2 regions of the Peribacillus sp. TH27 genome follow, and region 2 is predicted to be linked to the other one. Evidence: predicted binding sites of a transcription regulator. Region 2 holds the regulator's gene; the other holds the start of a gene.
What was found. Region 2 encodes NrdR, which represses ribonucleotide reductase genes. Its sites were predicted from a motif close to AACACNATATATNGTGTT; they were not measured.
Positions count from the first base shown of each region.

Region 1: JFU24_RS25385 (vitamin B12-dependent ribonucleotide reductase) is a predicted target of NrdR. The motif match lies at 1,716-1,733, and genes of this name have one in related genera.

Region 1 covers NZ_JAEKEV010000002.1:4,973,949-4,984,958, forward strand. The annotation lists gene JFU24_RS25375 (rhodanese-like domain-containing protein) at 56-439, opposite strand; gene JFU24_RS25380 (lipoate--protein ligase family protein) at 656-1,492, shown strand; gene JFU24_RS25385 (vitamin B12-dependent ribonucleotide reductase) at 1,882-4,452, shown strand; gene JFU24_RS25390 (MFS transporter) at 4,658-5,908, shown strand; gene JFU24_RS25395 (hypothetical protein) at 5,938-6,123, opposite strand; gene splB (spore photoproduct lyase) at 6,261-7,286, shown strand; gene JFU24_RS25405 (patatin-like phospholipase family protein) at 7,371-8,252, shown strand; gene JFU24_RS25410 (SA1362 family protein) at 8,271-8,645, opposite strand; gene JFU24_RS25415 (DUF1385 domain-containing protein) at 8,782-9,735, opposite strand; gene JFU24_RS25420 (YqhR family membrane protein) at 10,092-10,607, shown strand; gene aroQ (type II 3-dehydroquinate dehydratase) at 10,701-11,010, shown strand, end outside.
Region 2 covers NZ_JAEKEV010000002.1:4,599,982-4,610,991, forward strand. The annotation lists gene polA (DNA polymerase I) at 1-1,170, shown strand, start outside; gene mutM (DNA-formamidopyrimidine glycosylase) at 1,191-2,021, shown strand; gene ytaF (sporulation membrane protein YtaF) at 2,102-2,734, shown strand; gene coaE (dephospho-CoA kinase) at 2,759-3,358, shown strand; gene JFU24_RS23485 (glyceraldehyde-3-phosphate dehydrogenase) at 3,518-4,555, shown strand; gene speD (adenosylmethionine decarboxylase) at 4,947-5,327, shown strand; gene nrdR (transcriptional regulator NrdR) at 5,587-6,048, shown strand; gene JFU24_RS23500 (replication initiation and membrane attachment family protein) at 6,107-7,525, shown strand; gene dnaI (primosomal protein DnaI) at 7,512-8,450, shown strand; gene ytxC (sporulation protein YtxC) at 8,571-9,407, shown strand; gene thrS (threonine--tRNA ligase) at 9,848-11,010, shown strand, end outside.

The DNA.
Region 1 (11,010 bases), 370 kb from region 2:
CAATTTTTAGTATGATAGCTTTTTAATTAAAAAGAGCCCATGCGGAGATGGGTTCTTATTTCTTTGCTTTAATTTTACCGGTCCACATTTTGAAACCGCCTTTTAGGTGAAACAGTTCTTTGTAGCCTTTTTTGTATAGCATGGCTGCAGCTCTTCCGCTGATGATTTCGCTTTGAGCGTACAAGTATACAGGCTTGTCCGGCCTAATTTCGACCAGGCGTGTTTTCATTTGAGTCATAGGGATGTTTCTTGCGCCTAAGATATGACCATTATCAAATTCATTTGGTTCCCGCACATCGATTAGTTGTACTTTTCTGTAGTTAGCAATAAATTCATCCTGTGTTAACGTTTTAACGATTTTACGCTGGCGGTACCAATTAAAAAGTGAATACGCAATAACCACTCCTATGATGATGAGCAGTGTATATAATAATTCCAAACATAAAAACTCCCTTCTACCTAACGAATACAGACAATCTTTATTATATAATTGCTTTAACTAATAATCAAAAAATATTTTCGTAAAATTCTTTATCGACTTAATGGTACTTTCTTTTTTAGAGTGTTAAAGTCTGTTAAACTACTAAATGTGAGTTTTTTTATGACGGAATTACTGACTTACTTTTAAACAGTCTACATGAAATGAGGGGTAAGGATGACAAAAGAAAAATGGGGATTTATAGATTCTGGATATTGTTCACCGGCTTTTAATATGGCGATGGACGAAGCTCTTTTAAACTGGCAGAGTAAAGGGGAAATACCACCGATTATCCGCTTTTACGGTTGGGACCCAGCTACATTGTCGATTGGTTATTTTCAAAAGGCAGAATCTGAAATTGATATAGAAGAAGTTAAAAGGCAGGGCCTCGGTTTTGTTCGCAGACCAACAGGAGGACGTGCTGTACTGCACGAACATGAATTGACTTATAGCGTAATTGTCCCAGAATCCTATCCGGGAATGCCTACTACTGTTACTGAGGCATATCGAGTTATTTCTGAAGGAATATTAATGGGGTTCAGGAATCTTGGATTGGATGCTTATTTTGCTGTACCTCGAACCGATCAGGAGAAAGCGGCTTTAAAAGCACCCAAGTCTTCCGTCTGTTTTGATGCGCCAAGCTGGTATGAATTGGTCGTTGAGGGCCGTAAGGTAGCTGGCAGTGCACAAACAAGGCAAAAGGGCGTCATCCTTCAACACGGGGCCATTTTACTTGAACTTGATGATGAAAAGCTCTTTAGCGTGTTTAAATTCTCAAATGACAGGGTTAAAGAGAGAATGCAAAAAAACTTAAAAAACAAAGCCGTGGCCATAAATGACATTGCCGGAAGAAAGATTACCATCCCAGAAGCAAAAGATGCTTTTGAAAAAGGTTTTGCCGATGGACTTTCGATCGAATTAGAGCCATACGTCCTCACTGAACAGCAATTGGTGGAAGTGAAAGCCATTGCAGAAAGCAAATATGAAAGCGATGAATGGAATTTTTTGAGATAGAAGAAGCAGGATAATTAGAACAGATAATAAAAATGTTTTTTCAGATTTTTGCAAACAAATAAGCTTTTCCTTGCAACGATAAGCACTAACAAGGACAGGGAAAAAGCAAGGTTCAAATTAATTGAAATCTGATGAAAAATTATTATAAATCGACATTTTCCTCCCTTTTACTAACTATATTAATTGATTTATCGTTTGACAAAATTAAAAGTTAATCAACACAAACACAATATATAGTAGTCGAAATATTTATTACGACACTATATATTGATTTTTGAGTTTCGCTATGATAAATTTAGGGTAACTTGTTAAGCGAAACGGACATGTAAGACTACATATAAATTTTTGCAGCAAGAACGGATCTTGAAACATATAAAGGAGAGGGAATTATGTCGGTTGTAATAAAAGAAGCTTTAAAGGTTGATCTAGAAAGGTTGAATAAGGATATTTCTTTATTTCCCCAGGTCCATCCTGTAACAGCTGATATGAAAATGACGCATAAAGGCGTGTCCCGTCTAGTTATGCTTGACCGCTATTCTTTTAAGGATACTGAAAAAATTACGCTCTCGACTGGCGATTTTGTAGTATTGACGATTAAGGAAGATCCGAAATTCCCTGCACGGGGTCTTGGTTACATCGTTGAAATAGATTGGGAAACGAAAAAAGCTAAGGTATTAGTGGATGATGAATTTCGCGGAGCATTAGATAACCCGGAAGAAGTGGCAACGGGGATTGTAAATCGACCGCTTGATATCATTGAAAAGCCGCTTGAAATATACTATGAACAAATTGCAAAACGTAATGCAACGGGATTGGCTTCAGTGGAAAAGACTGAGGAAAAAAGAACGGAATGGTTCAATAAGTTCTATGAAGAATTAAAGAACCTTAATTTTGTCCCAGCAGGACGTGTATTATATGGAGCCGGTTCTAACACGGATGTTACTTATTTTAATTGCTATGTAATGCCATTTGTTCCGGATTCACGCGAAGGAATTTCCGAACATAGAAAGCAAGTCATGGAAATCATGAGCCGCGGAGGCGGTGTAGGTACGAACGGATCGACACTTCGTCCAAGAAATACATTGGCAAAAGGGGTAAATGGAAAATCCTCCGGTTCAGTTTCATGGCTTGATGATATTGCGAAATTGACCCATCTTGTTGAACAGGGCGGAAGCAGACGCGGTGCACAAATGATTATGCTTGCGGATTGGCATCCAGATATTGCTGAGTTCATTATTTCGAAAATGCAAAATCCACGGATTCTTCGCTACTTAGTGGAAAACACAAAAGATGAAACCATCAAAAAGTACGCTACAGATAAATTAAAATTCACTCCGCATACCGAACAGGAAACGGCTATGTACCAAGGTATCATCAACTATAAAGAGATTCCGGGTTTAGGCGGATTTAACGAGAAAATCATTAGAGAGGCCGAGGAAAAGGTTCGTACAGGCGGAACGTACAGTGTCCATAATGCCGATTTTCTAACAGGCGCCAATATCTCGATTTGCTTGACTAAGGAATTTATGGAAGCTGCCGAACAAGATGGCGAATATGAATTGCGTTTCCCGGATGTTGAAAGCTATAATGCTGAAGAAATGGCGATTTATAATGAAGAATGGCACAATGTCGGTGATGTACGTGAGTGGGAAAAAATGGGCCGAAAAGTCCGTGTTTACCGTAAAATCCGAGCTAAAGAGCTTTGGAACTTAATTAATATTTGTGCTACTTATTCTGCAGAGCCGGGTATTTTCTTTATTGATAATGCTAACGAGATGACAAATGCAAAAGCATACGGACAACAAGTTGTAGCAACGAACCCATGTGGTGAACAGCCACTGGCTCCATACTCTGTGTGTAACCTAGCAGCTGTAAATTTAGCAGAAATGGCTGATAAAGATAACAAAACAGTTAACTTTGAGAAACTTAAGCAGACCGTAGAAGTGGGTGTGCGTATGCAGGATAACGTCATTGACGCGACCCCTTACTTCTTAGATGAAAACAAGAAACAAGCACTCGGCGAGAGACGGGTTGGTCTTGGTGTTATGGGTCTGCATGATTTGTTAATCTATTGTGAAACGGAGTACGGATCTGAAGAAGGGAATATCCTGGTAGACAAGGTGTTTGAAACGATTGCAACTACAGCTTACAGGACTTCAGTAGACCTTGCTAAAGAAAAGGGCAGTTTCCCGTTCCTAATCGGGTCAACTGATGAAGAAACGAATGAGCTTAGAACGCGTTTCACTCAAACCGGGTTTATGGAAAAAATGCCAGAAGATATCAGAGAAAGTGTTGCTGCACATGGCATCCGTAATTCTCATTTATTGACAGTTGCTCCTACAGGCAGTACAGGTACGATGGTTGGGGTATCAACTGGTCTTGAACCATATTTCTCTTTCACCTATTTCCGTAGCGGTCGTCTTGGTAAATTCATTGAGGTTAAGGCTGACATCGTACAGGAATACTTGGATCGTCATCCAAAAGCGGATCCAGAAAAGCTTCCGAAATGGTTCATTTCTGCAATGGAATTGGCTCCTGAAGCACATGCTGACGTTCAATGCATTATTCAACGCTGGATTGACAGTTCGATTAGTAAAACGGTTAACGCTCCTAAAGGATATACCGTTGAACAAGTAGAAAAAGTATATGAACGTCTATACAAAGGCGGAGCAAAAGGCGGTACGGTATATGTAGATGGAAGCCGTGACAGTCAGGTTCTTACGCTTAAAGCGGAAGAAAATCAAATGGATGAGCAACTTGAAATGGATGAATTAACAGATGTGGAAGAAAAGAAAAAAGTCGTATTGGTTGATACGATAAATGAACTGCGTTCGACGAATGTTACGATTGGGTCGGAAGTAGGTAACACCTGTCCTGTTTGCCGTAAAGGTGAAGTTCAGGAAATGGGCGGATGTAATACATGCACGAATTGTGGCGCACAATTAAAATGCGGCCTATAAGCTTGATTTAAGAAAGTCGTTAAGGTATAGCTGAAAAGCTGATCTTAACGGCTTTTTTTGCAAATCTAAGAGTATATTCAATATTTTGAAATTTTAAAGGTTACCTTTTATTGGTCTGTAAACTATTAATTGTTATTCATTTTCGTGAAAGCTTTTCTTTATATATGGTTAAACTACAATGTATTAACTATGATGGGGTGTATGAATGGAAAATCAGAAATGCGATAATACGAAGGTAAGTGCTTGGTGTATTGTAAGCATGGCTTCGATTCCGCTCGTCATGACACTAGGAAATTCTATGCTTATTCCGGTGTTGCCGGTTTTTGAAGAAAAAGTGAACATAACATCCTTTCAGTCGAGTATGATAATCACCAGTTATTCAATCGCTTCCATTTTTCTAATTCCAGTAGCAGGTTACTTGTCTGATCGCATTGGAAGGAAAAAAGTTATCCTACCCAGCCTGATTTTAGCTTTGATAGGTGGTTTGATTGCTGGTTTTGTTTCCTGGAAGATGGACAATCCGTATACCTGGATTATCTTGGGCCGCGTTCTACAAGGGATTGGTGCGGCTGGGGCAACTCCAATCGTCTTGCCGTTAGTAGGCGACCTTTATAAAGCTGATGATGAGAAAACAAGTTCCTGTTTAGGCATAATTGAAACATCGAATACCTTCGGGAAAGTGTTAAGTCCGATTTTAGGATCCTTATTCGCTTCACTTATTTGGTTTTTACCGTTCTTTTCTATTTCCTTTTTTAGTTTAATTTCGATTGTTCTCGTTTTTTTCTTTATAAAAGTACCGAAGAATAATCATGCACCAATAAAGTTCAAAGAATTTTTAAATAAAACGAAAGTAACCTTTGAGGAGGGAGGAAAGTGGCTTTCCGTTGTATTCCTATTGGGCGTTTTTGTCATGCTTGTTCTTTTTGCAGTGCTATTTTTTTTATCGGAAAGTCTAGAAAAATTACATGATTTAAAAGGCATTAAAAAAGGCTTTGTCTTGGCGATCCCTTTGTTCTTCTTATGTATCTCCTCTTATGTGGCGGGAAGGAAGATAAAAGGAAGCATACCGTTGATGAGAAGGATTATATTGATTAGCTTAATATTAATGTCAGGAAGTATAGTTTTTGTTGGCTATACGAAGGAAAAAATTGTGTTGCTACTTATAATAACAAGTGTATTAGGAATCGCGATTGGTGCCATGCTTCCAACTTTGGATGCGCTCATTACTGAAAATATTGAAAAGACACAGCGGGGAACAATTTCCTCTTTCTATAGTTCTGCACGATTTATTGGTGTTGCAGCAGGACCACCACTCATGTCAGTGTTAATGAAAAACTATTTAAATATAAGTTATATTATTGCTGGAGTATTTGGTATAATCTTGCTTTTCCTTGCGTTTAAACTCCTTAAAGAAAATACAATGAAAATGAATGCAGAAGAGAAGACCGAGTCTTAGGATTCGGTCTTCTCTTCTGCATTCATTTGTCAGCCATTTTCATTTTGTTGGGCAATTTCCTTTTCGGCCAAGTATTGGTTTCCATCCTTTAACACCGAGTATTCATCGACAGAGTCTCCAGGGACATTCCGGGGATTGGGAAATTTATTATCTGTTTGTACGGTAATTACTTGTTTACCCATTCCATTTGTCAAGAAGTCTTGCTTTTTAGTCATATCACATCTCCCATACTTGAATTTACCAATTAGAATCAATCATGAGGATAATTAAATTAAGAAAAACTATCCTTATAAGTTAGATTGTCTAGTTTGAATAAAAGTATGAACAAATCCGAAAAAGAATGGAGAAGTATATGAAACCATTTATCCCACAGCTAGTATATATTGAGCCAAGAGCACTGGAATACCCGCTTGGCCGAGAATTAAAAAAGAAATTTGAGGATATGAATATTGAGATCCGTGAAACCACTTCACATAATCAAATTAGAGATTTACCTGGGGATAATGATTTGCAAAAATATCGTGTCGCCAAGTCGACGCTGGTTGTGGGAATCAGGAAAACGTTGAAGTTCGACTCGTCTAAGCCATCTGCAGAATATGCTATCCCGCTTGCTACTGGGTGTATGGGTCACTGTCACTATTGTTATTTACAGACGACGCTAGGTACAAAACCATACATTAGGACATACGTGAATCTTGATGAGATTTTCGAAGCAGCTGAAAAATATATAAACGAAAGAAAACCTGAAATTACCCGCTTCGAGGCGGCATGTACTTCTGATATTGTCGGCATTGACCATTTGACACATTCATTAAAAAGGGCCATTGAATATTTTGGTAAAAGTGAAAACGGTGTTCTCCGATTTGTAACTAAATTTCATCATGTCGATCATCTATTGGATGCCGAACATAATGGGAAAACAAGATTTCGGTTTAGTATTAATTCACGTTACGTGATCAAGAATTTTGAGCCTGGAACTTCGAGCTTTGAGGAAAGAATGGAAGCGGCACGCAAGGTAGCAGGTGCAGGATACCCATTAGGTTTTATCGTTGCACCGATATATCGTCATGAAGCATGGAAGGAAGGCTACTTTGAACTATTCGAGCGGTTAAGTGAGGCATTAGAAGGGGTGGATATTCCTGATTTAACTTTTGAGTTAATCCAGCATAGGTTTACTGGTCCTGCAAAAAAAGTGATTCAAAAAAATTACCCTAAAACAAAATTGGAACTTGATGAAACGAAACGGAAATATAAATGGGGTCGCTATGGCATTGGGAAATATGTGTATCAAACTGAAGAAGCAGCAGAACTTGAATCAACTATCCGAGGGTATATAGCGAAGTTTTTCCCAAAATCGGAAATTCAGTATTTTACCTGATGAAAGGTTGTTTCTATATAAATCAGTCATAAATCGCTCTAATCCTGCTTAAAAATGTAAAGACCGGAATAGAGGAGGGCAGCAATGATTATTGACGGCGTTTTTTCCGGAGGCGGGATTAAGGCATATGGTTTAGTAGGAGCCCTGCAGGAATTGGAGGAACGTGGATTTGTATTTAAAAGGACAGCTGGAACGAGTGCAGGCTCAATTATAGCAGCTTTTTTAGCTGCAGGTTATACAGGAAAAGAAATGGAAGAGGTTTTTCTTGATATAGAATTAAGTAGCCTGTTGGATAAGAGGCGGGGCCTTTTGCCTATCCCACTTGCCAAGTGGCTACTTGTTTATTGGAAATTAGGTTTATATAAAGGGGAGGCCTTGGAAAATTGGGTTGCGGGTAAACTAGCAGAAAGGAATGTAGTCACCTTTAATGATGTTCCACCAAATTCTCTCCGTATTATTACCTCTGATATTACACATGGGAAATTGGTAGTGCTTCCTGATGAGTTACCGAACTATGGAATCGATCCAAGCACTTTTCCAGTGGCCAAGGCGGTAAGAATGAGTTGTAGCATTCCATATTTCTTTGAACCAGTAAAGCTGAATGTTGGGAAAAGTACGTTTCTATTTGTTGATGGAGGCGTGTTAAGCAATTTTCCAATGTGGTTATTTAATTCAGACCATGTAAGAAAGGAACGACCAGTCATAGGCTTACGTCTTAGTGCAGATGAGATATGGAAGCCGCATGAAGTGGATAATGCGGTTGAATTGTTCTCAGCACTATTCAAGACGATGAAAGATGCCCATGATGCACGTTATATTTCCAAGAAACATGTTCAGAATATTGTATTTATCCCGATGAAGGGGATCTCCGCTATGGATTTCAACTTGAATGATGAAAAAAAAGGAGAGTTAATGAATCGTGGTCGTCAGTTTACTAAAGAATTCTTAAAGCATTGGACATATTAAAAAAGAAAAATCGGGCTCTTAAAAAGAAGCCCGATTTTTCTTTTTATTCTTTTTCCCTTCGATGACGGTTAAGTGACTATCTGATTTCTTTCGCACTTTTATTTTTTTAGACGATTTTGCTGCAGAGAAGCTAGCCACATTATCCTTTTTCGAAGTTCGGTTCTTTAGCCTTTTTTTCGATTGGCGTGCAGCCTTTCGAAATGCCTGTTGCTCTTTTTTTACTGGTTTTCCCTTTGTTAATCCGGTATAAATCATATAAATAATCCCTGCGACAATGGCAATTATAAGAATGTTTCTAAAAAAGCCAATCGGGTCATTAAACAGTCGGCTCATTAGTCCGAGGACTCCGAGGGCGATGATTCCGTATATCATGAATGATATGAAACGTTTCAACAAAGACACCTCCTTAAGAGCATCATAAGCATTTTTAGCTTATTTTAAACATTATTCATGTAAAATATTTGAAAAAATGAAGATTATTCTCTTTGTTTAGTATATGATTTTTCATAATCATATTGTGATAGATGTTTTACACAATAACATCCGTTTCTAAACCTTTTTCCGTCCTTTTTTCCAACCTTAACAGTTCATGAAAGGAAGCCAATGCGACTTCGACCTGATCGTCGGAAGGAGCTTTTGTAGTCAATAATTGAAGCCAAAGTCCAGGATAACCAAGGTAACGCAGAACTGGAATATCTCTCACTTTGTTTGTCAACTGCAATACCTCGAAGGAAATGCCAAGCACGACGGGAATAAGTAACACTCGATCCACGACACGTAGCCATAAAGGGTCGATTGGGACGAGCATATAGACAAACATACCAACAATGACAGTAAATAAAATAAAGCTGCTACCGCAACGATAATGAAGCCGTGAACTTGCCTGCACATTGGCGACAGTCAATTCTTTCCCGCTTTCAAAACAATTAATCACTTTATGCTCTGCACCGTGATATTGAAAGACTCGCTTGATTAATGGTGTCATGGATACTAGGTAAATGTAAATGAGCAGTAATATCAACTTAAACAAGCTTTCCATTAAAACCTGAGCCATATGACCAGGAAAAATAGGTCTTGTTAATGCTGCAAGAAAGACTGGAATCAGTGTAAACAGCAATTTACCAAATAAGAAGGAAAGTACCCCGATTACGGCAACTCCAAGCCATACACTTAGTTTTGAAGATTCCTTTGTTTCTGTTTTCTTTTCTTCTATCTTTTCCCCGCCTTCTTCTTCATACTGCTCTGTGGAAAAGTTTAGATGTTTTGAGCCGGTAGCGCTCGACTGAATCAGTGAGACAATTCCCCGTAAAAACGGTATTTTTTTTAAGCGATTGACAGCAGGCTTGGATTCACGCGGTATATGGTAATACACAATCGTTGAATCTTTGCGGCGGACAGCAGTGACTGTATGGTGTTTGCCGCCAAACATGACGCCTTCCACTACAGCCTGCCCTCCATAAACAGGTTTTTGAACCTCAGACATTTCTACACCAACCTAATAGTTATTCACGTAGCTCTCTCATGGGTGCTATCATGTTTATTATCAAGTATTCACAAGGTATAAGGCCCTATAGAACCGCCCCTCTCAAAGATCAAGGGACGAATAAATGGAGGACTAATCCTTGCAAATACTTTATGAATGATGAATCGCAGGAAAGAAGTATCCTGTGTACATATAAAATTCAACAGAGGATGGACATAATCCTCTGAAAAAAGCACATTATTTATGTTTTTATCATACAGAATAAATCCAAAAACCTCTAGTAAATCTCCTCACTACGGATAAAATAAAATAGTTCTATTTAACAAAGGGCATACTACGTAGCGGAGGTGTTTGATATGTCTTCTAATGAAAAAGGACAAAATCAACAGGAAAATAGAATCATGTTAATCAACAATGTATTAGCTATCGGTTTTGTTGGAGGGCTCCTTGCCAGTTTTGCCGGAATAATAGCACATTATTTTAATTTTATGGAGTTTAGCCCCAAATTTATACTTACTTCTTGGTCGAATATGACATGGATCGATCGCTGGCTTGGTACGGTGATGACCATGCTCGTCTTCGGAATTCTGTCCGTGGGGATTGCTTTAATATACTATGGACTTTTTAGAAAAATGAAAAGTATTCTTTCAGGTGTTTTTTTTGGTGCGGTTTGCTGGGCTTTGCTGATATTTGTCTTAAAACCGATGTTCTCTGATTTGCCATCCTTTTCGGAAATGTCGTCAAAGTCCATTATAACCAGTATCTGTATTTTTATTTTATACGGTCTTTTTGTCGGATATTCTATTTCTTACGACCATCAGGAATATATTCGTCATAATAATAAAGGTGCTGAAAATCAGTCGAGAAGCTGAACGCCTGGGTTGTAAAAAAGTAGTAAGACAATTTGTAATTATGATAGAATGTTCATGGAAAGCATTCTTTTAATTATGAGCAGGTGTTTGATAATGACAAAAATCTTATTAATTAACGGTCCGAATTTAAATCGCTTAGGGAAACGTGAGCCTGCGCATTATGGGTCTTCGACGCTTTTGGATGTGGAAACTCTATTACAACAGCAGGCTCAAGGGTTAAATGTGGAAATCACTTGTTTTCAATCTAACCATGAAGGAGCGATTATCGATAAGCTCCATTGGTCAGAAGATCATGGGATAGACGGGATTATTATTAATCCAGGAGCATTTACTCATTATAGCTATGCGATTCGCGATGCAATTGCCGGAATTGATGTTCCAGTTGTGGAAGTACATATTTCGA
Region 2 (11,010 bases):
ATGGAGTGGCAGGGTGTTAAGGTAGATATTGGACGACTGAAAAACATGGGGCAGGAATTAGCTATTCGATTAAAAACCATCGAAGGGCGAGTTTTTGATCTGGCTGGAGAGGCTTTCAATATCAATTCACCGAAACAACTTGGGGTAATTCTTTTTGAAAAGTTGGAGCTTCCAGTATTGAAGAAAACTAAAACAGGCTATTCTACGTCAGCTGATGTGCTGGAAAAATTGGAGAGCCAGCATAATATTGTGAAAGAAATTTTACTTTACCGTCAGCTTGGTAAGTTGCAATCCACCTATATTGAAGGCTTGCTCAAAGTAGTCAATCGGAAAACAGATAAGGTACACACTCGTTTCAACCAAGCATTAACCCAGACCGGCCGATTAAGCTCGACAGACCCTAACCTTCAAAACATCCCAATCAGGCTAGAGGAAGGCCGGAAAATCAGGCAGGCGTTTATCCCTTCTGAAAAGGATTGGATTGTTTTTGCTGCTGACTATTCTCAGATCGAGTTACGAGTGCTTGCACATATCGCCAATGATAGCGGCCTAGTTGAAGCGTTTCAGGCAGGGATGGATATCCATACAAAAACAGCGATGGATGTTTTCCATGTATCAGCAGAGGAAGTCACTTCGAACATGAGACGCCAAGCAAAAGCGGTTAACTTTGGGATTGTCTATGGTATAAGTGACTACGGACTTTCACAAAGCCTTGGCATTACTAGAAAAGAAGCGGGAGAGTTCATTGAGAAGTATTTAAGAAGCTTTCCTGGTGTACAGGAATATATGGAAGAAAGCATACATGAAGCTCGTCAAAAAGGATATAGTACGACTTTGCTGCAAAGAAGGCGTTATATTCCTGAGATTACAAGCCGTAATTTCAACATTAGAAGTTTTGCCGAACGGACAGCCATGAACACGCCAATTCAAGGCAGTGCAGCAGATATCATCAAGCTTGCCATGATTAATATGAATAAGCGTCTGAAAAAAGAGGGGCTAAAAACGAGAATGCTTCTGCAGGTGCATGATGAATTAATTTTTGAGACACCTCCGGAAGAACTCGAAATCCTTAAGAAAATCGTACCAGAGGAAATGGAGAATGCTATTGAATTAAATGTGCCTCTCAAAGTGGATTATGCTTACGGGCCAACATGGTTTGATGCCAAATAATAAAAGATAGGTGATTAGTAATGCCAGAACTTCCTGAAGTAGAAACAGTCAGAAGAACGTTAGAGCAGCTCGTACTTGGAAAAGAAATCAAGGAAGTGTCCGTCTTCTGGCCTAAGATTATTAAAGCACCTGAACCTGTCGAACAGTTTCAGGATGCTTTAAGAGGGCAGACAATTCAGCGAATAGGCCGTCGAGGCAAGTTCCTCATTTTCACACTGGATGATTATGCATTGGTTTCGCATTTAAGGATGGAAGGGAAATACGGAGTGCATCCAAAAGAAGAGCCGTATGATAAGCACACTCATGTTATTTTTACTTTTACGGATGACAGTGAACTTAGGTACCGGGATGTCCGGAAGTTCGGGACGATGCATTTATTTACAAAAGGGGAAGAACTTGAGCAATTGCCATTATCGCATTTAGGTCCTGAACCGCTATCAGAAGAGTTTACAGTCGAGGGGCTTAGTGCGAAGCTGGCAAGAACCAGTAGGAAGATTAAGCCAGTTCTTCTAGATCAAACTGTTGTCGTTGGAATTGGAAATATATATGTGGACGAGTCTTTATTCCGTTCCGGGATTCATCCAGAGAGAATAGCTTCTTCACTTACGTTAGAGGAAATTAAAAAGCTGCATTCCGAAATCATAGCAACATTAGGTGAAGCGGTGGAAAAAGGGGGAAGTACGATTCGTTCGTACATTAACTCTCAAGGGCAAATCGGCATGTTTCAGTTAGAACTTAATGTTTACGGACGTAAAGGAGAGAACTGCAAAACGTGCGGTACACCACTTGAAAAGCTAGTTGTAGCCGGACGCGGCACACATATATGCCCGTTGTGTCAGCGACTTAACTAGTCAATGTCTTTTCAAACACATCGGATGGGCTCCTTCCATATACTAGGGTAGCAACGAGAAGGGAAGGAGTAATAATTCCGATGTGGCTACAAATTATTTTTCTTGCTTTTGCAGTAAGTATTGACGGTTTTGGCGTAGGTTTGACATTTGGTATGCGAAAGATGAAAATCCCCTTAAAGTCAATAGCGGTCATTTCATTTTGTTCGGCACTGAGTTTAGGCATTGCGATGGTCATCGGGCAGTTCATCAGTCAGCTTATTTCTGTCGGAGCGGCTGAAAAAACTGGGGGCATCATTCTCATTTTTCTTGGTGCCTGGATGGTATACCAGTATTTTAAGCCTGATAAGGAATTGAACGACGAGAGATATCATGAAAAAATCATCTTTAATTTTGAAATTAAATCACTTGGAGTAGTCATAAATATTTTACAAAAACCATTGAATGCCGATTTTGACAAATCAGGAACAATTACTGGTGTTGAAGCACTTGTTCTCGGGTTTGCACTTTCGCTTGATGCGTTCGGAGCTGGAGTTGGAGCAGCTATGATCGGGATTTCTCCGATTATTCTCGCAATATGTATCGCTGTAATGAGTTCAATCTTCATTTGGAGCGGACTTCAAAGCGGGAAATTGCTTTCAAATAATAAAATTGTGCAGCAGTTAACCTTTCTTCCGGGCGTGCTATTGATTTTAATTGGTGTATTCAAGTTATAATAATTGATTTAAAAGGGGGAGCTTATGGGACAAATCATTGGAATCACCGGGGGGATTGCAAGCGGGAAAAGCAGCGTCAGCCTTTATATACAGGAACTCGGTTTCACGATTGTAGATGCAGATGTGGCCTCCCGCGCAGTCGTAGAGCCAGGTGAAGAAGCCTACCATCAAGTAGTAAAAGCTTTTGGTGAAGATATTTTATTGGTGGATGGCAATATTGATCGGGTGAAATTAGGGTCTATTATATTTCATGATCAAGAAAAGAGATTGCTTTTAAATAGTATCGTGCACCCTGCTGTTAGGAATTGGATGCGTATAAAAACGGAAAAGGCACTCGCTGCAGGAGAAGAAACGGTATTTATGGATATTCCGCTCCTATTCGAAAGTAAGTTAACATTCATGGTTGAAAAGACTCTATTGGTATATGTAGATGAGCGCGTTCAATTGGAACGCTTAATGAACCGGAATGGATTATCAGAGACAGATGCACTTGCAAGAATTCAATCACAGATGCCGTTAGCTGATAAAAAAGTTTTAGCGGATGCGGTCATTGATAATAATGGGAATCTTGAGGAAACAAAGAAGCAGGTTAAAACCGTACTTTGCAATTGGAATGTCTTATAAATGAGAAAAAAGGGAGAAGCCTTATGGTTTCTTCCTTTTATTTTGAAAAAATAACAACAATCCGCATTTTTATTAGCACAATTGCACTCAATTATGTTATACTAATTACATATGAGAGGTAATAAGTATAACATTAATATTTTCAGGAGGGTCCGAACAATGAATTCAAGAATAGCGATTAACGGATTTGGGAGAATTGGAAGAATGGTTTTCCGAAAGGCCATATTAGATGAGAGTTTGGACATTGTTGCCATTAATGCAAGCTATCCTGCTGAAACTTTAGCCCACTTACTAAAATATGATACGATCCATGGTAAATTCGACGGTATAATTGTAGCGGAAGATGATTCACTTGTAGTGAATGGCCGCCGTGTACAACTAATAAATAACCGCGATCCAAAGCAATTGCCTTGGAAAGAGATGAACATAGATATTGTAATCGAAGCTACGGGCAAATTCAATGATCGTTCTAAAGCGGCTCTTCATTTAGATGCAGGGGCAAAAAGAGTTATTTTATCCGCTCCGGGTAAAAATGAAGACGTTACCATTGTAATGGGCGTCAATCAGGAAGCGCTAGAAATTGACAAGCATTTTGTTATATCCAATGCATCTTGTACAACTAACTGCCTTGGACCAGTTGCGAAAGTGCTCGATGAAAAATTCGGCATTGACAACGGTTTAATGACAACGATTCATTCTTATACAAATGACCAAAATAATATCGATAACCCGCACAAAGACTTAAGACGTGCTCGTGCAGCTGCAGAAAGTATCATTCCTACGACAACAGGAGCGGCTAAAGCCATCTCTCTAGTTTTGCCTCAATTAAAAGGCAAGCTTCACGGTATGGCGATACGTGTACCAACACCTAACGTTTCTTTAGTCGATCTTGTTGTGGACTTAAATCATGATGTAACGATTGATGAAGTGAACCAAGCATTCATTGACGCATCAGAAAATGAACTTAAAGGGATTATGGAATTCACGACAGAACCTCTTGTTTCGAGTGACTTCAAAACTAATCCGCACTCTGCAATCATCGATGGTCTATCAACGATGATGATTGGGAATAGAAAAGTGAAAGTCCTTGCTTGGTATGATAACGAGTGGGGTTACTCAAACCGTGTAGTGGATCTTGTAAATTTAGTAGCTTCCGAGTTGAAAAAAACTTCAGAAGTTCAATTATCTGCTAATTAGTTGAATAAACCCGAGTCTGCTGAGTCTTTTAGCGGGCTCGGGTTTATTTTTAGCGAATTTTTAATTCTATTTTTAGCGGTTTAATGTGAAATTTTTTTTGCGAAGTGATAAACTGCTATGAAATGATTCAAAGGGCAAGGACTTCATTAAGAAAGCCCTTACATTTTTTTTGTATAAACATTATCTTGCCGAAAATTCAAAATGGCAGTTGCAAAAAAAATTCAAACAATATATACTATGAATCGTGAACTTCTTCAAAAGAGAGTTTGCACGATGGCTACTTAAAGGGTTAGGACCTCTTTGGACTAACTTTCCCCCGTGGTAGTTGTTAGAAGTTATGTAATTTTTAATCATGGTAAGGGGGAAGCTTAAAATGGAAACAGCTTACACTATGGAAACAATGGGTAGACATGTCATTTCTGAACTTTGGGGTTGTGACTTTGAAAAACTGAACAATATTGATTTGATTGAAAAGATTTTTGTTGATGCTGCATTGAAGTCAGGTGCAGAGGTTCGCGAAGTAGCATTCCACAAGTTTGCTCCACAAGGAGTAAGTGGGGTTGTCATCATTTCTGAATCACATTTAACGATTCACAGTTTTCCAGAACACGGCTATGCAAGCATTGATGTCTATACATGTGGTAATTTGGATCCGAATATTGCGGCAAACTATATTGCTGAAGCTTTGAATGCGCAAACACGTGAAAACATTGAACTTCCACGTGGATTAGGTCCGGTACAAATGAAAAAAGCCAATATAAGTGCCCTATAAAAAACGTATACACAGAGATGCCATGGGTGCATCTCTTTTTTAATGCAATAAATTAGCAAGCCCGCTTTAAACTAAAGATTGTGACTAGTAAAAAGCATAAAGACTCTGATAACGCTCCTTCAAAAAAGTGCCTACTGTTGGAAGTTACACTTTTTACTTGTACTGGTTGTTCCTTTTAATATAAGATTGAGATAGAAGAGTAAATCCTTGGGGAACATTTAGATAGGGGAGTCCTACATAAAATACGGAGCTGATAATGATGAAATGCCCATCATGTCAATATAATGGAACAAGAGTGCTCGATTCCAGGCCAGTCGATGAAAGTAAATCGATTCGACGACGCCGTGAATGTGAGGCATGTGGTTTTCGATTCACGACATTTGAAAAGGTAGAGGAAACGCCGCTGATTGTAGTGAAAAAAGGCGGGACACGGGAAGAGTTCAGTCGTGATAAAATCCTACGTGGCTTAATCAGGGCCTGCGAAAAACGTCCAGTTCCACTAAAGGAATTGGAGCAAATTACCAGTTATGTAGAAAAGGAATTGCGCAACCAGGGCATCGCAGAAGTGAAAAGTGACAATGTCGGCGAAATGGTGATGGACAAACTGGCAGAAGTCGATGAGGTTGCCTATGTTAGATTCGCTTCCGTATATCGACAATTTAAAGATATTAATGTCTTTATTGATGAATTGAAAGATTTAATAAATAAAGAAAGAAAGTAGAGCTGAAGATTTACTTTGGCTCTTTTTTCACTACATCTTTTGAAAGGTTTGAATGGAGATGTCAATGCATTGGCAAGAATTGCTCCCAGCGGATTCATACTTGGTTTCATCTGCGGGGCTGCTTCATGATTATGATCGGAAAATACTAACCCGACTATATCAACCTCTTATTGGACCGATCTGTATTAGCCTATACATGACGTTATGGAGTGAGTTAGAGGAAAATCGGCTCTGGTCGGAAGCTTCCTCACATTATCAATTAATGAATACAATTGGCCTTAAATTAGGCGATATTTACGAAGCACGCCTTTTGCTTGAGGGAATCGGACTGCTGAATGTGTATAAGAAATCGAAAGAAGATACGAAGGAATTTATTTACGAATTGAATTCGCCGCTGTCACCTCAACAGTTTTTCACTGATGGTATGCTGAATATATACTTATACAAAAAAATTGGCAAAGTACAATTTAACCGGTTAAAGAGATTCTTTTGCGATGATCACATTTTAACGGATCAGTATGAAAGTGTGACAAAATCTTTTGCAGAGGTGTTTTCATCAGATCATTTGGACTCCTTATATGTAACAGATGAAGCGAAAAACGAATGGAAACCTTTGCCCGAACAGCAATATATCAATCGAGCGGATGGAGTCGAGCCATCGGGATTTGACGGCTTATTTGATTTTGACCTTTTGTTAGCCGGAATAAAATCATCAATCGTGCCGAAAAAGGCCTTTACTCCGAAAATAAAAAGTACGATTGCCAAACTTGCCTTTTTATATGGCATTGATCCGCTTGAAATGCAAAAACTAGTTATGGATGCCGTTTCATTGGATGATGAGATCGACGAGGAAATATTAAGAAAGGCGGCAAGGGACTGGTACCAAATCGAGCGACAGGCCGATATGCCTTCCCTTGTCAATCGCGTGCAGCCGATACGTGAACGAACACAAAAAGAAGAACCGAAAACGCAGGAACAAGAGCTAATCCGTCATTTGGAGACGATTTCCCCGCGCGACCGTCTGATGCAGTTGTCAGGCGGTGCAGAGCCATCCAGCGGTGATTTGAAAGTGGTAGAAGGTGTGATGATCAACCAAAAGCTAAATCCGGGGGTCGTCAATGTCTTAATTGAATATGTTATGCTCAAAACAGATATGAAATTCACAAAGGGCTATGTGGAAAAACTGGCGGGCCATTGGGCACGTCTGAAGGTGTCTACTGTCATCGAAGCGATGGAACTAGCTAAAAAAGAGCACCGGAAATATCAGGATTGGGCTCAGGGAAGCAGAAACGTTGCAAAAGGCGGCCGGAAAAAGACGATTCGGGAAGAAGTGGTTCCCGAATGGCTTGAGAAAAAAGAAGAAACACAGCAGGAGCAGAAAGTGGATCAGCCTGAATTGAATGAACAGAAACGCGAGCTTCAGGAGAAATGGAAGCAGTGGAAAGCTGGAGGTGAAATGAACGATGGAAAAGATTAATAGTTCCCTTAATAAATTGGCTAATACAAACCAATTTCAGGAGCGTTATGAAAAGTTAAAACAGGAAATTTTTGAAGACGAACAGGTGCGGCTATTTTTGAATGCCAATAGTTCGACTGTTACGAAGGAAATGATTGATAAAAACTTAGGGAAGCTTTATGAATTTACTTCGCAAAGTAATAAGTGTGATAAATGTCCAAGTTTGGATGGCTGTATCAATATGATGCATGGCTATTATCCCAAACTGGTTGTTCAAGGGAAGGCACTTAATTTGAATTATGAAATCTGTCCGCGGAAATTGGCAGAGGATGAAAAGCGAAAACGCGAAAAATTGATTCGCAGTCTTTATGTGCCAAAGGATATTTTAAAGGCTACCATTGAAGACTTTTCACAAACGGATGATGAAAACAAACGTTTAGGCGTTTTAGGTAAAGCGATGTCATTCATTATGGAGTATGAGCCGGGTAAAAGACAAAAAGGATTATATATTTATGGGAAGTTCGGCGTTGGCAAGACTTATTTATTGGGGGCAATTGCCAATGAACTCGCTGAAAGGCAAATATCCTCACTAATCGTCTATGTACCGGACTACTTAAGAGAACTAAAGGGCTCGATTGGCGATAATACCGTCAATGAGAAAATTGAAATGGTCAAAACGGCACCTGTTCTTATGCTGGATGATATCGGAGCCGAGTCTATGACAAGCTGGGGCCGCGATGAAGTCTTTGGGCCAATTTTGCAATTTAGGATGCTGGAAAACCTGCCTACGTTTTTCACTTCGAATTTTGACATGAATGGCCTTGAAAATCACTTAACCTTTTCACAGCGCGGTGAGAAGGAAGAAGTGAAAGCGGCCAGAGTATTGGAAAGAATTCAATATTTAGCAGAACCGGTCAAGCTTGATGGAATAAACCGGAGAAGATAGTGGAAAGTGGTCTCTTATTAGAGGTCACTTTTTTCTATTACAAGCCTTATCCTACTTCTAAACAAGTCCCTATCCCCATATACATGAAAAAAGAAGCAAGGGGGAAGGGGGGATGTCGTAGTGCAAATTTCGTTTCAAAATGATTCAGAGGCATTAAAATTACTGAATTTAGTTTCTGTCCATCCGTTAGGGGCAGAATTTCAACCATACATTCGATTTCTTCCACAACAAGGTATGTATGTGGATATGACAGAGTCAGTAGGTGATAAATGGCTAATCCTGCTCAGTGAAGTATTTCATTCTTTTTTGTTGGAAGAAAAGATGCTTCCTGTGATTGAACAAATCATAATTAGTAAATTTTTCTATAGAGAACGAGAAGAAATTGAAGCGATTACCGAAATTGCATCATCGATTATTGAAGGAGAAAGAGCTAGGTGTCAAGGGATGTTATTCAGTACGGAAAAAAAATTGATTGAGGAAGGGCTTCAAAGCATTTTGGCGGGGAAGGTGTCTTTTTCATTCGATTCCTTTACGACTTTCCGTTTAAAATCATTTCAGCATACGTTGGAAAAGTATGTGGTCAAGGCGATTGATGAATATAAGTTGGAACAGGACTATCAAAATTTTATTGCTACGCTCCGTGATTGCCTGCATGGGCAGGAGTCGAAATTACCAAAGCTTCATCTTGTCAATCGAGACGGTTTTCAATTCTATGATCAGGAATTCAGCAAGCTTGACCGTCCAAAAATCAATAGTATGATTGACAGGCGGCTCCTTGCCAAAAGTTCACTTTTTCTCGATACGGTGATACTTGCCCCGCTGTTATCGATTGCTCCGGAAAACTTGTACATCTATACCGATGACAAGGAAGAAGGCCTAATTCAAACAATGGCGCGGATTTTCGAGGAGCGGGCGACTGTCCTGCCGCTCTCAGCATTTTCGAAGGCGTTTGAATAATCTTTTTTGGGGATAATGAACTAAACAGAAAATTAACCTTGATTTTCACCGTATAACAAATTATAATTTCCTACATACTATTAAAAACAAAAGTTATGATGAGGACACGGGTATTCTAGTCGCCGATTTTCAGAGAGGGGAGCCAAAAGGCTGTAAGCTTCCTATTCGCATAGATCACTTACCACCTTTAAACTTCGGCTCGGAAAGCAATTAGATTGCGACTATGAGTTGACGGGAAGCTGCCGTTACCAAGTTACAAGTGTCATTTTGCCGTGAAAAGCAAGGTGAAACGAGGGTGGAACCGCGGGTTAATGATTATGATTATTAAGCTCGTCCCTGTTTTATACAGGGGCGGGCTTTTTGTGTTGTAATTAGATTTCTCGCTCGGATACCTATAACTGAAAACAGATTGTTCTAAAAATAAGAAGGAGTGAAACTGAATGTCTGAATTACTGAAAATATCATTTCCTGACGGAGCGGTGAAGGAGTTTGCTAAAGGTACAACTACTGAAGACATTGCTGCATCCATCAGCCCTGGTTTAAGAAAAAAATCCATTGCTGGAAAGTTCAATGGTGAATTATATGATTTGAAACGTCCAATTGAAGAAGACGGTACAATTGAAATCGTCACACAAGATGCAGCAGATGCGCTTGAAGTGCTTCGCCACAGTACAGCTCATTTGATGGCACAAGCGATCAAACGTCTTTACAAAAATGCTAAATTCGGTGTCGGCCCTGTCATCGAAGGCGGTTTTTACTACGATATGGATCTAGAGGAATCATTAACACCTGAAGATCTTCCTTTGATTGAAAAAGAAATGAAGAAAATCGTTAATGAAAACTTGGAAATTGCTCGCATCGAAGTAAGTCGTGACGAAGCCATATCTCGTTTCAAAGAAATTGGTGACGAGTATAAATTGGAATTGATCGATGCTATTCCTGCTGATCAGCAAGTAACGATCTATGAGCAAGGTGAATTCTTTGACCTTTGTCGCGGAATCCACGTTCCATCTACTGGGAAAATTAAAGAATTCAAGCTATTAAGCGTCGCCGGTGCATACTGGAGAGGCGATAGCAAAAACAAAATGCTTCAACGTATATACGGAACTGCTTTCTTTAAGAAAGAAGAACTATCCGAACACCTACGTTTCCTAGAAGAAGCTAAAGAACGTGACCATCGTAAAATCGGAAAAGAATTGAACCTGTTCATGAGCTCACAGAAAGTTGGACAAGGTCTGCCAATGTGGTTACCAAAGGGTGCGACAATTCGCCGCACAATTGAGCGATATATTGTAGATAAGGAAGAACGCCTGGGTTACGACCACGTGTACACACCTGTAATGGGAAGTGTTGACCTTTATAAAACATCTGGACACTGGGATCATTACCAGGATGATATGTTCCCAGTCATGGAGATGGAAAACGAACAGATGGTCCTGCGTCCGATGAACTGTCCGCATCACATGATGGTATATAAAAACGGCATCCACAGCTATCGCGAGCTACCAATCCGGATTGCTGAGCTTGGCTTGATGCACCGCTATGAAATGTCAGGCGCTCTTTCTGGTCTACAGCGTGTACGTGGGATGACATTGAATGATGC